Sagittula stellata E-37: one gene and its partner. The protein of the gene in region 1 interacts with the protein of each later gene in a pairwise test. Links are inferred from orthologs where the notes say so. Each region holds a gene or a part of one and is shown in the gene's direction. Other genes may lie near its edges. The genes, in order: ABFK29_RS11315 and ABFK29_RS08055.

Region 1 (10,582 bases):
AACTGCACGCGGCGGCGGTCGCCAAGCGCCTCTTCCCATGCGCCGTCGTCGAGGTACAGAAGGTCCGGCGGGACGGGCTTGTAAACCGTGCTGCCCAGCGTCTTCTTCTGCGAAAGCGCGTGTTTGCGGGTGTCGTACTGATCGGCGATGCTGTCCCAGCGCGACAGCCGCGCGGGCGTCAACTGGTCGTCCATCAGCACCGGCGCGCCGGGCAGGTAATCGAAGAGCGTTTCCAGCCGGTCGTGGAAGAACGGCAGCCAGTGTTCGATCCCGGCGTGTTTGCGGCCCGCGCTCACCGCCTCGTACAGCGGGTCGTCGGTACCCGCCGCGCCGAACTCGATCCGGTAGTTCTGGCGGAAGCGCAGGATCGCCGCCTCGTCGAGGATGACCTCGGACACCGGCGCCAGTTCCACTACGTCGAGCTTTTCCGTCGTGCGCTGGGACGCGGCGTCGAAACGGCGCGCGCCCTCCAGCGTGTCGCCGAAGAAGTCGAGCCTGACCGGGCCGCCCTCGCCCGGCGGGTAGATGTCGATGATGCCGCCCCGGATGGCGTAGTCGCCCGGCTCCGTCACCGTGGGCGCCTGGCTGAAGCCCATACGCACGAGGAAGGCGCGCAGGGCCTCCTCGTCGACGCGGTCGCCAACGCGGGCGGTGAAGGCCGCCTCGCGCAGCACCTCGCGCGCGGGCAGACGCTGCATGGCCGCGCCCAGCGTGGTCAGCAGGACGAAGCGCTCCGGCATGCCGTGCGCCAGCCCCGCCAGCGTCGCCATGCGCGCCGCCGAGATGTCGGCATTGGGCGAAACACGGTCGTAGGGCACGCAGTCCCAGGCCGGGAAGACCACGACCGGCATGTCGGGGGCAAAGAAGGCCAGCGCATCGCGCATCGCCGCCAGCCGCTTGTCGTCCCGGGCGATGTGCACCACCGGCCCGCCCACCTTCGCCACCTCGCCCAGCACGAGCCGCGCGTCAAAGCCCTCGGGGGCGCCGCCGATGATCACCTGTCCAGCCATGCCGCCTCAGATGGCCCGACCGTGCGGCGCCGTCAAGCACGACCTCTCGCCGCATCCGATCCCGCGCCGCCCTCCGGCAAGAGCGCCCGAAGCACCCCATCCCCCGCGGGCTTTCTTCCGGAGCCGTCCGTCGCCTGGCGACGCCACGACGGGGACGGCGCACCGGGACAAGCCAAATCGCCGAGGGGCCCCCGCAAGGGGGATGCGGCTATTTTGCTTGGCGCGGGGCTGCGGCCCTGTCAGGCAAGGCGCGGGCGAGGGACGGAACCGGAGGAAAGCGGGCTTTCTTCTGGTGAGTCCCGGAGCCGCCGCCAAGGATCGTCGCCCGCAGCGGGGCCACAAGCGACACCATCCCGTAGGGCGGGGCTTTGCGCCGCCCTGCCCGCCGGTCAGCCTCCCAGAACGCCGACAGAGAGGTTCTGGAACATTCCCCAAAGGGCGGTGACGAAGATCGACACCAGCCCGATCATCTGGGTGACAACGCGGTGCAGGCGAAGCCGCCGCCACAGCCGTTCTCCGGCTTGTTCGCCCGCCCGGATACGTCGCGCGGAATAGACGCTCAGCAATCCCACCAGCGTCATCGGGAAGCCCAGCAGGAACAGCGCCTGCGCCAGTTCCACCCCGTACCAGAACCCCAGGATCGCGGCGCCCGACAGGAAGGCGGAGGTCAGCGCCGACAGGAACAGTCCGGATTCGTCGACGATGTAGAGAAACCGGTTGGTGTTGATGCGCACCAGGTCTTCCAGGTCCTGCTCCGCCTGACCGCCGCTGCGGCGCGCGCGGGCGACCATGTCGAAGGGCACGCCCAGCACCCAATGGCTGGTCGACGACCAAAGGACAGCGAGCACGATCCAGAACCAGAGGTTGGAGAAGGACCGCATGTCGATCACTTCGAAAACCGTGCCGTACCAGTCCATGCCTGCCATTTCCCTGCTGCCGTTCGGACTTACTAGCGCGCGTGCACGGAAATGCCCAGCGTCAAACAGTCGGGTTCCGCAGGCCGGGGGGCCGTCGCGGCCGGTCCCAATTCGTCGCGGGCGGGCCACTGGACAAGCGGGGACGGCGGGTGCATCCCTTGGCGCGACGCCAAAGGAGATGCCCGATGCACAGCCCCGCCCCCTTCCCCGCCCTGCGACTCCGCCGTCTGCGCCGCACGCCCGCGCTTCGCGCGCTGGTGGCCGAGACGGTGCTGAGCCCGGCGGACTTCATCTGGCCGGTCTTCGTGCGCGACGGCGAGGGCGTGTCGGAGCCGATCCATTCCATGCCCGGGGTGAACCGGCTGTCGGTCGACAAGGTGGTGGAGGCCGCGCGCGAGGCACATGCGCTGGGTATCCCCGCGATCTGCCTCTTTCCCTACACCGACCCCGCGCTGAAGACCGAGGACTGCGCCGAGGCGTGGAACCCGGACAACCTGTCCAACCGCGCGACCCGCGCGATCAAGGCGGCGGTGCCGGGCATCGCGGTGATGACCGACGTGGCGCTCGACCCCTACAACATCAACGGCCATGACGGCTTTGTCGAAGACGGTGTGATCGTCAACGACCGCACGGTCGAGGCGCTGGTCAAACAGGCGCTCAGCCAGGCCGAGGCGGGTGCCGACATCATCGGGCCGTCCGACATGATGGACGGGCGCATCGGCGCGATCCGCTCGGCCCTGGAAAGCGCGGGCCATCAGGACGTCCTGCTGCTGAGCTACGCCGCGAAGTATGCCTCGGCCTTCTACGGGCCGTTCCGCGACGCGGTCGGCGCCTCGGGCGCGCTGCAGGGCGACAAGAAGACCTACCAACAGGACCCCGGCAATTCCGACGAGGCGATGCGGCTGGTCGCCCGCGACCTGGACGAAGGCGCCGACATGATCATGGTGAAACCGGGGATGCCGTATCTCGACATCTGCCGCCGTGCCAAGGACACCTTCGGCGCGCCGACCTTCGCCTACCAGGTGTCGGGCGAATACGCGATGCTGGCCGGTGCCGGCGAACGCGGCTGGGTCGACGGCGAGAAGGTCATGATCGAAAGCCTGACCGCCTTCAAGCGCGCGGGCTGCGATGGGGTGCTGACCTATTTCGCCCCCGCCGCCGCGCGCCTGCTGAACGGCTGAGGCGCTGTACACTCACCCGGGGCGGGTCAACGATTTCAACGCCTTGCAGAGGGCCGCGGGCTGACGTTGCGTCGGCGGCCCCACGCGGGGCGCAGGCGATCGTGCCCGGCCGCAAGGCACCTGCCCCAATCAATAGCGGGTCTTTGCCCATCGACCACAAGTTGAGGTGACAATCCCCGCACGCGCGCGTATAAGCGGGGCAACCGGCGGCAAAGCCGGACGAACGAGGCATCGGCAGAAAAGAGCACACCATGACACATACGCGACGCGACGTATTTCTCGGCCTTGGGGCCGTCGGGCTTCTGGGCGCCTGCGCCAATGGCGTCGGCGGCAGAGGCGGAGCGACCATCGACGCGAGGGTCGACGCCACGCTTGCACAACTTTACCGCGACTACCCTGCGACCCGGCAACTGGCGGACAAATCCGCGGGTCTGCTTGTCATGCCGCTGGTGACGGAGGCGGGCCTGGGCTTTGGCGGCGGCGGCGGCAACGGCGCGCTGCGGATCGGTGGCGCGACGGTCGATTACTACAACATGGTCAAGGCCTCCGGCGGTCTGCAGATCGGTGTCCAGCAGTACAGCCATGTCCTGTTCTTCATGACCGACGACGCGCTGCAGACCTTCCGCCGTTCGGGCGGTTTCGCCGCGGGCGCGGGTATCGCCTATGCCACCCCGCAAAAGGGCGAGGCGCTGGCAGCCGAGACCACCACCTCGCTTGCGCCGGTGATCGCGGTGATCTTCGGCCAATCCGGTCTGCGGGTCGGCGCGACGCTGGAAGGCGTGAAGTACACGCGCATTATCCCCTGATAGACCCGATCTGAGCGCATGACGGACGGCGCGGCCCATTCGGCCGCGCCTTTGGCATTTTTTGCACCTGCGGGGAACGGGACAGGGATTTGGGCATTGGTCCTCCGACAGGAGAGACCAGAATGACCACCGAGCAGACGTCACGGGACCGCGCGTCCACCTCCCGCAACGCCATCCGGCATCACGGCAAGCAGCTTTTGGGCGGCGCGCACAGGTTTGCGTCCGGCGCCGGGCGCAGGCTGCGCCGGTCCGGGTGGAAGACCCGAACGGCGCTGGCACTGGGCACGGTCGCCCTGCTGGGGGCCGCAAGCGTCTCGGTGGCCGTGGCCTCGCTGGACGATCTCGACGCGCTCGAAGCGCGGCGCGACCGGCCTCTGCGGCTGGAGGACGCCACCGGCGGGCCGCTGTTCATGCGCGGCGAAAGTCCCACCGACTATGCCACCATCGACCGCATTCCCGACACGCTGGAAAACGCCGTCATCGCCATCGAGGACCAGCGGTTTCGCGACCACGGCGGGCTGGACTACCGCTCCATCGGGCGGGCGTTCTGGACCAACGCCGCCGCCGGAGAGATCGTCCAGGGCGGCAGCACCATCTCTCAGCAGCTCGTGAAGATCAGCTACCTGGAGCCGGAGCGCACCTATAAGCGCAAGCTGCACGAGGCGCTTCTGACCCGCGAACTGGAATCGGCGCACAGCAAGGACGAGATTCTCGAGATGTATCTCAACCGGATCTACCTGGGTAGCGGGGCCTACGGGATGCCGTCCGCCGCGCAGGTCTATTTCGGCAAGCGGATCGAGGATCTGAGCCTCGCGGAAAGCGCGCTTCTGGCGGCCTCGATACAGGCACCTTCGGTCGTCAACCCGCGCAACGACATGGACGCGGCGCGCGACCGGGCACAGGTGGTGATCCGCGCGATGGTGTCGAGCGGCAGCATCGACGAGAACGCCGCCAACGCCGCCCTGGCCGAGCTGACCGTGATGGCACCCTCCTCGGGCGAGCGGCCCTATGGCGGCTGGTTCGCGGACATCGCGGCGCGCGAGGGCGCGTCCCTTGCGGCGCGTTTCTCGGGCGCGTCGGCGCTGCGCACGACGCTCGACCCGGAGCTTCAACGGCTGGCAGAGCGCGCGGTGCAGGACCGGATGGCGGGCCTCCCGATGGAGGCGGCGCTGGTGGCGCTGCGCCCCGACGGCAGTGTCGCGGCGCTGGTTGGCGGCAAGGACTACCAGGTGAGCCAGTTCAACAGGGCCACGCAGGCGCAGAGGCAGCCGGGATCGACCTTCAAGACCTTCGTGTACCTGACCGCGCTGGCCGACGGCTACCGCCCGGGCACGAAGATTTCCGACCGTCCCATCGACATCGACGGCTATGCGCCCGAAAACTTCGGCGGCCGGTTCCACGGCGACGTTCCGATGGCCACGTCGTTTGCGAAGTCGATGAACGCGGCGGCGGTTCGGCTGGCCATGGACGTGGGCATCGGCAATGTGGTGAAGACCGCGCGGCTTCTGGGCATCGACGCCGAATTGTCCGAGACCCCCTCTGTCGCGCTTGGCGCTTCGGGTGTGTCGTTGCTGGAGCTGACGGCAGCCTATGGCGCCATAGCGACCGGGCGCGCGCCGTTCGAGACGCATTTCGTCAGCGGGATCACGGCGGGCACCGACCGGACCTACTATCCGCTGAAATGGAAGATACCGGAGACGACCGGGCGCACCGCAGAGTTGATGAACGCACGCGCGGACATGGCGGGTTTGCTGCGGGCCGTTGTCACGGACGGCACCGGCAAGGCGGTGGCGGACGTGCCCGGCGCAGTGGGCAAGACCGGCACCAGCCAGAACTTCCGCGACGCGCTGTTCGTCGGCTGGAACGATGCGCTGATCGTCGGCGTCTGGGTCGGCAACGACGACAATTCGCCCATGGACGAAGTCACCGGGGGGTCGCTACCGGCGGAGATCTGGTCGGACTTCCTGACGGCGGCGCAGGGCATGGACGTCCGCCTTCCGCAAGTGGCAGAGCCCCCGGCGACCTCGGGCTCGGACGAAACGGGCGCGCCGGCGGTTGCCGCAGCCGTGCGGCCCGTGCCGCGCGATACCGAAGACGCGTCGCGTTCCGAACTGGAAACTGTGTTGGGGGCCGCCCTGTCGCGGATCGAGGCCGACGGACAGGTGCGGGGCAAGGACATCGACGACCTGCGCCGCACGATGGAGCGGGAACTGCGGACCGGCGACGTCAGCGGGTTGCGCGACCTCATGATCCGGTCGTTGGCGGATACCGCCGGGCAGACCACCGCGCAGCAGCAGTGCGACGTCCGAGCCTGTAAACGCGCCTACCGGTCGTTCCGGGAAGCCGACTGCACGTTCCAGCCCTATGGCGGCGGACCGCGGGAAATCTGCACGCAGTAAAGGTTGAAGCGTTATGGGGGTTGGGCGGTCGCGTGCCGCCCGTCTGCCGGTCCTAGTGGTAACGGAACTCGCCGACCACGTTGCGCCATTCCCCGGGCGAGATCATCTTGCGGTGGGTGAAACGGATGGAATGCAGCGGACCCTCTATGCTGTCCTGCCAGAACTCGATGAAGCCGAACAGTCTGGGATGGTCCGGCGCCAGATCGTAGTCCTGCCAGACGAAGGTGTTCAGCACATTGCGGTAGTCCGGCATGCGATAGAAGATCTCTGCCGTGGTCAGCCCGTAGCCTTTCAACATCATTTCGGTTTCGGTCATCTGCATCTTGTTTGCCCTTGGAGTTTGCCGTAAGAGCATGGTGCCGAGGGCGTTATTACTTTTCAATGAAAACAGTGTGTTAGCAGTCATATCCAGTGGCTGCCAAAACCACCGCCCCCGGCGGCATTGCACCCCATATCCTGCATCTGATATAGATGCGCCAACAAGATATGGCAGAACGACGGACAGGCCCCAGACGTGACCGATACGCCCGAACCACCTGAAAACGAAGAAGAAAATCGTCCGAGCCACAGCGGCCCCTCGATCTCCATCGAAAACGAGATGAAGTCGAGCTATCTCGATTACGCGATGAGCGTGATCGTGAGCCGGGCGATTCCGGATCTGCGCGACGGTCTAAAACCTGTGCACCGGCGCATCCTCTTTGCCATGCACGAAGGCGGTTACACGCCCGACAAGTCGTATCGGAAGTCGGCGAAATCCGTTGGCGAGGTGATGGGCAACTACCACCCGCACGGCGATTCCGCGATCTACGACGCGCTGGTCCGCATGGCGCAGGACTTTTCCATGTCGCTGCCGCTGATCGACGGCCAGGGCAACTTCGGCTCCATGGACGGCGATCCGCCGGCGGCCATGCGTTACACCGAAAGCCGTCTGGCCAAGTCGGCGCTGCAACTGCTGAGCGACATCGACAAGGACACCGTCGATTTCCAGGACAACTACGACGGCAAGGAACGCGAACCGACGGTCCTGCCCGCGCGCTTTCCCAACGTGCTGGTCAACGGCGCCGAGGGTATCGCCGTCGGTATGGCGACGCGCATCCCGCCGCACAACCTTGGCGAGGTCATCGACGCGACGCTGGCGCTGATGGACAACCCCGACCTCAGTTCCGAAGATCTGATGGAGTGGGTCAAGGGTCCGGACTTCCCCACCGGGGGCCTCATGCTGGGCCGGTCCGGTGCGCGGAAGGCCTACCTCGAAGGGCGCGGGTCGGTCATCATCCGGGCCGCAACCACGGTCGAGGAGATCCGCAAGGACCGCTATGCCATCGTCATCAGCGCCATCCCCTATCAGGTGAACAAGGCCACGATGATCGAGCGCATCGCCGAGGCGGCGCGTGACAAGAAGATCGAGGGCATCGCGCACGTTCAGGACGAATCCGACCGCGACGGCGTGCGGGTTGTGGTGGAGCTGAAGCGCGACGCCACCGCCGAGGTGGTACTGAACCAGCTTTACCGCTTTACGCCGATGCAGACGTCCTTTGGCTGCAACATGCTGGCGCTGAACGGCGGCAAGCCGGAGCAGTTGACGCTGCGCGGGTTCCTTTCGGCCTTCCTCGACTTCCGCGAAGACGTGATCGCCCGCCGCACCGCCTACCTGCTCCGCAAGGCGCGGGAGCGGTCGCACGTGCTGTGCGGTCTGGCGGTGGCCGTCTCCAACGTCGACGAGGTCGTCGCGACGATCCGGTCGTCCGCCGACGCGCCGGAGGCCCGGCAGCGGCTGATGGAGCGGCGCTGGCCCGCGCAGGACATCCTACCCTACATCGCGCTGATCGACGATCCGACCCACAAGGCCAACGAGGACGGCACCTACAACCTGTCCGAAACCCAGGCGCGCGCGATTCTCGACCTGCGGCTGCAGCGCCTGACCCAGATCGGTGTCAAGGAAGTCACGGACGAGCTGGAAGACCTGGCCGCCAAGATCAAGGACTACCTCGAAATCCTGTCCAGCCGCGAGCGGATCATGGGCATCATCCGCGAGGAGATGACCGCCATCCGTGAAGAGTTCGCCGTGCCGCGCCGCACGGAGATCGTCGACTGGGCCGGCGACATGGACGACGAGGACCTGATCGAGCGTGAGGACATGGTCGTGACCGTCACCGCGGGCGGCTACATCAAGCGCACGGCGCTGGCCGACTTCCGCGCGCAGAAGCGCGGCGGAAAGGGGCTGTCCGGCGGCGGGCTGAAGGAGGACGACGTCGTCACGACGCTGTTCGTCGCCAACACGCACACGCAGCTTCTGTTCTTCACCACGGACGGCATGGTCTACAAGCTGAAGACCTGGCGCCTGCCGCTGGGCGGGCGCACGTCGAAGGGCAAGGCGATCGTCAACATCCTGCCGATCCCGACAGGCGTGTCGATCGCCGCGATCATGCCCGTCGACCGGGACGAGGACGAATGGGACGATTTGCAGATCGTGTTCGCGACCTCCAAGGGTTCTGTCCGGCGCAACCGGTTGTCGGATTTCACCAACGTCATGCGCAACGGCAAGATCGCGATGAAGTTCGAGGGCGAGGACGAGAACACCCGCCTGATCAACGCGCGCATCTGTTCGGAGGAGGACGACGTGATGCTGGTCACGAACTCCGGCCGGGCGATCCGCTTCCCGGTGCCGGAGGTGCGGGTCTTCAATTCGCGCAATTCCACCGGGGTCCGGGGCATCCGTCTGAAAAACGGCGACGAGGTCGTGTCGATGTCGGTGATCCGCCACTTCGAGGCGGAGTCGGACGAACGGGCCAGCTATCTGAAGATGCGCCGCCTGATGGCCGGCGTGACGGAGGACGAGGGCAGCGACGAGGACGGCAATGCGGATGCGCCTCTGGAGCAGGAGCGCTACGCCGAGATGTCGGCGGCGGAGAACCTGATCCTGACGATCACCGCGCGGGGCCTGGGCAAGCTGTCGTCGTCGCACGACTACCCTGTGCGCGGACGTGGTGGCCAGGGTGTCACGGCGTGGGAGAAATCCATGCGCGGCGGCGACATCGTGGCCTCTTTCCCGGTGGAACAGGGCGACCAGATCATGCTGGCGACCTCGACCGGCCAATCGATCCGGGTGCCGGTGGACGGCATCTCGTTCCGGTCGCGCAGTGCGGGCGGCGTGCGGGTGTTCAACACGGGTGCAGAGGAAACGGTGGTTTCGGTGGCGTGGATTGCCGATCAGGCCGACGAAGAGCCCGAGGCCTCCGGCGACGACTGACGCCCCGTCCTTCCACCCCTTCCTGACTCTGCGAAAACAGATCGCGGCCCGGCCCTGCGCCGGGCCGATTTTCGTTCAGGTGCCAGCCGTTTAAGGAGCAGATTCAACCTATGGGCGTAGTTAACACTACGTTAACCTTTGGAGTGCAGGTGGTTTGGATAATGAAATCAGCCACATGAACCTATACTTTCGAGACTGATCTCGCCCCCTCTTTTCGCAAGCTCGTCATTGCGTAACTGGCATGATCTACCTAAAGGTTAATAGGCGCCCGCCGTCTTGGCTGGAGTGTTTCCTGCACCCGGGTCGATATCCCGCATCTTGTCAGGCTTACCTTCGGGGAACTGCTATGGAAAATTGGGACGACCTCAGGTTTCTGGTGGCGCTGGCCCGCACCGGCACCATGAAGGCGGCGGCAATGATGCTGGGCACCAACACCGCGACGGTGTCGCGCCGCATCGACAGGCTGTCCGAGGCGCTCGGTGAAGCGGCCTTCGTCAAGACGCCCGGGGGTTGGCAGCCGTCCGAAGCGGTGAAGGACCTGATCCAGGTCGCCCAGACGTTCGACGGCCAGATCCAGACCGCGTTGCATGCCAAGGTCGGCAAAGACACCGCGCCGGTCCGTGTGAAGCTGGGTGCCGTGCCCTTCATCGCGCGCCACATCCTGATCCCCGGCATGGGCCGCTACAACGACCTGCTCGACGGCATCGAGCTGCACCTGACCGACCGTTTCTTCAAGGACGGTCTCGGCGATCATGACATCGTCGTCCAGCTGAACCGTCCCGCCGACGGCCGCGTCGTGACGCGGCGGATCGGGCGGCTGGCGGCCCGTCTCTACCGGCCGGTCGACGTGCCGGAGCCGCAGCATTGGGCGGGCTACAGCGCGCGGCTCGACAATGTGTCGTTCCAGCGCTTCGGTTTCGACGCCTTCGACAAGCCGCCGAAGGTCCGGTTGAGCGGCGCGGACGCCGTCGCGGGGGTTATCAAGTCCGCGGGTTACGCCGGCCCCCTGCCCGACGTGA
Region 2 (4,868 bases), 700 kb from region 1 along the record:
TCCTGCAGTTGCATGGCGACAGGAAACGCCACGTCAACCGGTATGCCACCGAGACGCCCGAGGCCGAGGCGCCGTTCGAGATCGTCACGCGCAAGGCCGTCGGACCGGACAAGGACGAGCTGACCGCGAACCCGCGCGCACGGTCAGCCAAGCTTCGCGTGGCGCGCCGCACCGACCTGCCCGCCGAGGCGGTCGCCGCGGACGAGATTGCCATGCCCATGCTCAAAGCGACTACAAAGGGGAAAAACTGATATGCGCACGCTGTTGTTCATCCTTTCGGCGCTGGCGGTGATCGGCTCGGGCTACTGGGCCTACCGCGAGAACTACCAGACGCAGGACGAGCTGGACCACGTCGCCGGACTGCGCCGCGAAATCGGCGCGGCGCGCGAACGGCTGTCGATCCTGAGGGCGGAGTGGGCCTATCTCAACCGCCCCGACCGTTTGCGCGACCTGGCCGAGATGAACTTCGACAAGCTGCAGCTTCTGTCCCTGCGTCCCGACCAGTTCGGGCTGATCGTGCAGGTGGCCTATCCGCTGCCGCCGGAGCTGACCCTGGACGGGGTCGAGGAAGTCACCACGAGGGGAGCGACCAACCCATGACACGCGTGCCGTTGCGCCCGTTGGCGCGCATTCTCGAAGCCCGTCGCAAGGGCGAGAACCCGGACGCCATCGAGAAGGAAAACCGCCGCATCCGCCACGAGGCGATGCGCGACAGGATGCGCCTGCGCGCCGAGGGCCGGCTGCTGGTGCTGGCGATGATGTTCTTCTGTGCCTACGGGGTGATCGGGGCGCGCATGGGCATGTTGTCGGCCTCCGAACCCGAAGAGCCGCGGGCCCAGACCTCGGGCGCCTCGATCATCGCCAGCCGCGCCGACATCGTGGACCGCCACGGGCGTATCCTTGCGACCAACATGTCGACGCATTCGCTTTATGCGCACCCCAACCAGATGATCGACCCGGAGCGCGCGGCATTGCGGTTGGCCGAGATCTTCCCGGATCTCGACGGCGAGAAGCTGGCCAAGCGGTTCATGGACCCCAAGCGCAAGTTCCTGTGGGTGAAGAAGAAACTGAGCCCCGAGCAGATGCAGGCCGTGCATGACATCGGTGAGCCGGGGCTGCTGTTCGGTCCGCGCGAGATGCGGCTTTATCCCAACGGCGCACTGGCATCGCACGTTCTGGGCGGTGCCTCCTTCGGGGCAGAGGGTGTGCATTCCGCAGAGGTGATCGGCACCGCGGGGATCGAGAAGTTCTTTGACAAGGACCTGCGCGATCCCGCCCGCGAGGGTGTGCCGCTGACCCTGTCCATCGACCTGACGGTTCAGGCGGCGGCAGAGGAAGTGCTGAACGCGGGTATGAAACTGATGAACGCCAGGGGCGCGGCCTCTGTCCTTCTGGATGTGCACACCGGAGAGGTGCTGGCCATCGTGTCGCTGCCGGATTTCGACCCGAACGACCGTCCGCGCCCGCCGACCGAAGGCAGCCCGTCCGACTCGCCGCTGTTCAACCGTGCGGTACAGGGCGTGTACGAGCTGGGCTCGACCTTCAAGATCTTCGCCGCCGCGCAGGCCATGCAGCTTGGGCTGGTCAATTCGAGCACGGTGATCGACACCTCGCCGCCCTTCAAGGTCGGGGGCCACCGGATCGGCGAGTTCCAGAACCACAACTACGGCAAGCTGTCGGTCGAGAAGATCATCGTGAAGTCCTCGAACCGGGGCACGGGCAAGCTGGCGCTGGCCATCGGCCCGACCCGCCAGCAGGACTTCCTGAAGGCTTTGGGCCTGTTCGACGCGACGCCGCTGGAGATCGTCGAGGCCTCCGGGGGCAAGCCGCTCTGGCCGTCGCGCTGGACCGATCTTTCGGCGGTGACGATTTCTTACGGGCACGGGATTTCCACGACACCGCTGCACCTTGCGGCCGGATACGCGGCCATCGCCAACGGCGGTCACATCGTGAAACCGACGCTGCTGAAGCAGTCCGGCCCGCGTTACCAGGATGTGATCCTGCGCGAGGATGTGGCCCATGATGCGCTGCACATGCTGCGGCAGGTTGTGGCCAGCGAGGACGGCACGGCCTCCTTCGCGGAGGTGCCCGGCTACCACGTGGGCGGCAAGACCGGCACGGCGGACAAACCGAAGGAGCGCGGGGGCGGTTACTACAAGGACAAGGTCATCGCGACCTTCGCCTCGATCTTCCCGGCAAACGATCCGAAATACGTGCTGGTGGTGACGCTGGACGAACCGGTGGAGACCTCGGGCGCCAAGCCGCGCCGCACCGCGGGCTGGACGGCAGTGCCGGTCGCGGCCGAGATGATCGGCAGGATCGCGCCGCTGTTGGGCTTGCGTCCGGACTATGAAACGGGGCAATTGGACATGAGCATGAATGCCTCGGACTAGGGATCTGGCCGCCGCCGGGGCAGGGGGAAATGTGCCAGCGAAAAGCCGGGAAATCTAAGATGTCGTCTGACGGGACAGTGGTGAAAAGCCTGAGGGATCTGGGCCTGACGGCCCGGGGCGGGCGCGACGTCAAGGTCACCGACCTTGCTGTCGACAGCCGCGATGTGCGGGAAGGTTACCTGTTCGCCGCCCTGCCGGGCACGCGCGTCCACGGGGCCGAATTCATCCAGTACGCGCTGCGGATGGGCGCGGGGGCGGTGCTGACGGATGCCGCCGGGGCGAAGATCGCCGCGGATGTGCTGGGCGGTGCCGACGCGGCGCTGATCGTGGCCGAAGATCCGCGCCAGGCGCTGGCCTATACATCCGCCCTGTGGTTCGGCGCGCAGCCCGAGACCATGGTGGCGGTGACCGGGACCAACGGCAAGACGTCCGTGGCGACCTTCACGCGTCAGATCTGGCAGGAGCTGGGATTGCGCGCGGTCAACTTGGGCACCACGGGGGTCGAGGGCGACTGGACCGCGCCGCTGAAACACACCACGCCGGAGCCAATCACCTTGCACCGGATGCTGGCCGGTGCGGCGGAGTCGGGCGTGACCCACGCCGCGATGGAGGCCTCGTCCCACGGCTTGTCGCAGCGGCGGCTCGACGGGGTGCAACTGATGGCGGCGGGGTTCACGAACTTCACGCAGGATCACCTCGACTATCACGCGAGCTTCGAGGACTACTTTGCCGCAAAGGCGGGGCTTTTCGCCCGTGTCCTTCCGGAGGACGGGGTGGCCGTCATCAACATCGACGATCCGCGCGGCGTCGACATGGTGGCGATTGCGCGGGCGCGCGGGCAGGAGGTGCTGACCGTGGGCCGCGAAGCTGCGGACATCTGTCTGGAGGCGCAGCGCTTCGACGCCACGGGCCAGGAGATCCGGCTGAGTTTCGAGGGCGAAGTGCGTCAGGAGCGGCTTGGCCTGATCGGCGGTTTCCAGGCCGACAACGTCCTGCTGGCGGCGGGGCTGGTCATCGCCTGCGGCGGCGACCCGGACGACGTCTTCGATGTGTTGCCGATGCTTGGCACGGTGCGCGGGCGCATGCAGCTTGCCGCGATGCGCGACAATGGCGCGGCGGTCTTCGTCGACTATGCCCATACGCCGGATGCGGTGGCGACGGCCATCAAGGCGCTGCGCCCGCATGTCATGGGACGGCTCGTGGCCATTGTCGGGGCCGGCGGCGACCGGGACAAGGGCAAGCGGCTCCTGATGGGTCAGGCGGCGGCAGAGTTCGCCGACAGCGTGATCGTGACGGACGACAACCCGCGCTCGGAGGACCCGGCGTCGATCCGCGCCATGGTCATGGAGGGCGCCCCGGAGGCGCTGGAAGTGGGCGACCGGGCAGAAGCGATCCTGCGCGGCGTCGACGCCCTCGGGCCGGGGGATGCCCTGCTCATTTGCGGCAAGGGGCATGAAAGCGGGCAGATCGTGGGTGACACGGTCTTTCCCTTCGACGACGCGGAGCAGGCCAGCGTTGCCGTGTCGGCATTGGACGGAAAGGGCCTGTGATGCTCTGGACGGCGGCAGAGGCGGCGGCGGCCACCGGCGGACGCGTGGCGTCAGACTGGGTGGCGTCGGGCGTGTCGATCGACACGCGCAGCATCGCACCCGGTGATCTGTTCGTGGCGCTGAAGGCGGCGCGGGACGGGCATGACTTCGTCGCTCAGGCGCTTGAGAAAGGCGCGGCTGCGGCGCTGGTCAGCCGCATTCCCGAGGGTGTGGACAACTCTGAAAAGCTGTTGCTGGTCGATGACGTGCAGACCGGACTTGAAGCGTTGGGCGAAGCAGCCCGCGCGCGGTTCGGCGGGCGTGTCGTGGCAGTGACCGGATCGGTGGGGAAGACCTCTACCAAGGAGATGCTGCGCACGGTGCTGTCGGAGCAGGGCACGGTCCACGCGGCCGAGAAATCCTACAACAACCACTGGGGCGTGCCGCTGACGCTGGCGCGGATGCCGAAGGACGCCGATTTCGCGGTGATCGAGATCGGCATGAACCATCCCGGAGAAATCGCACCGCTGGCCCGCATGGCCCGGCCGCATGTCGCGATGGTCACCATCGTCGCGCCCGCGCACCTTGCCGCCTTCGAGAACCTCGAAGGCATCGCGCGGGAAAAGGCGTCGATCTTCGAGGGGCTGGAGCCGGACGGAATCGCGATCTACAACGGCGATCTGGCGGTCAGCGGCATCCTGCGCGACAAGGCCGCCGAGACTGCACGGAAGTCGATCTCCTTCGGCGAAACGGCGGGCACGCATCACCGCCTGACCTCGGTCCAGGTCATGGACGCCTGCACCGTGGCAACGGGCCGGGCGTGGCGCGTTCCACTGTTGTTCAAGGTGATGGTGCCGGGGCGGCACTTCGCGATGAACGCGATGGGTGTGATGGCGGTGATCTCGGCACTGCGGCTCGACCGGGCACTGGCGGTCAACGCCCTGGC

The links.
Region 2: the proteins of ABFK29_RS11315 (region 1) and ABFK29_RS08055 interact in binary tests that used the Escherichia coli proteins (3 or more experiments, as listed by UniProt). The link is inferred for Sagittula stellata E-37 from one-to-one orthologs.

The regions. Positions count from the first base shown.
Region 1 is NZ_CP155729.1:2,375,059-2,385,640, reverse strand. The notes cover bases 3,641-6,674. They hold ABFK29_RS11315 (transglycosylase domain-containing protein), read left to right. Parts: upstream 3,641-4,036; coding sequence 4,037-6,313; downstream 6,314-6,674. Other genes in these bases: ABFK29_RS11310 (usg protein), read right to left, coding at 6,366-6,635; ABFK29_RS11320 (YSC84-related protein), read left to right, coding at 3,641-3,914. Also shown: mfd (transcription-repair coupling factor), read right to left, coding at 1-1,010; ABFK29_RS11330 (hypothetical protein), read right to left, coding at 1,400-1,927; hemB (porphobilinogen synthase), read left to right, coding at 2,113-3,108; more of ABFK29_RS11320, read left to right, coding at 3,360-3,640; gyrA (DNA gyrase subunit A), read left to right, coding at 6,828-9,563; ABFK29_RS11300 (LysR family transcriptional regulator), read left to right, coding at 9,910-10,582. UniProt on the Escherichia coli protein: Cell wall formation. Synthesis of cross-linked peptidoglycan from the lipid intermediates.
Region 2 is NZ_CP155729.1:1,676,000-1,680,867, forward strand. Bases 1-2,994 are described here. They hold ABFK29_RS08055 (peptidoglycan D,D-transpeptidase FtsI family protein), read left to right. Parts: upstream 1-596; coding sequence 597-2,393; downstream 2,394-2,994. Other genes in these bases: rsmH (16S rRNA (cytosine(1402)-N(4))-methyltransferase RsmH), read left to right, coding at 1-251; ftsL (cell division protein FtsL), read left to right, coding at 253-600; ABFK29_RS08060 (UDP-N-acetylmuramoyl-L-alanyl-D-glutamate--2,6-diaminopimelate ligase), read left to right, coding at 2,453-2,994. Also shown: more of ABFK29_RS08060, read left to right, coding at 2,995-3,943; ABFK29_RS08065 (UDP-N-acetylmuramoyl-tripeptide--D-alanyl-D-alanine ligase), read left to right, coding at 3,940-4,868. UniProt on the Escherichia coli protein: Essential cell division protein that catalyzes cross-linking of the peptidoglycan cell wall at the division septum. Required for localization of FtsN.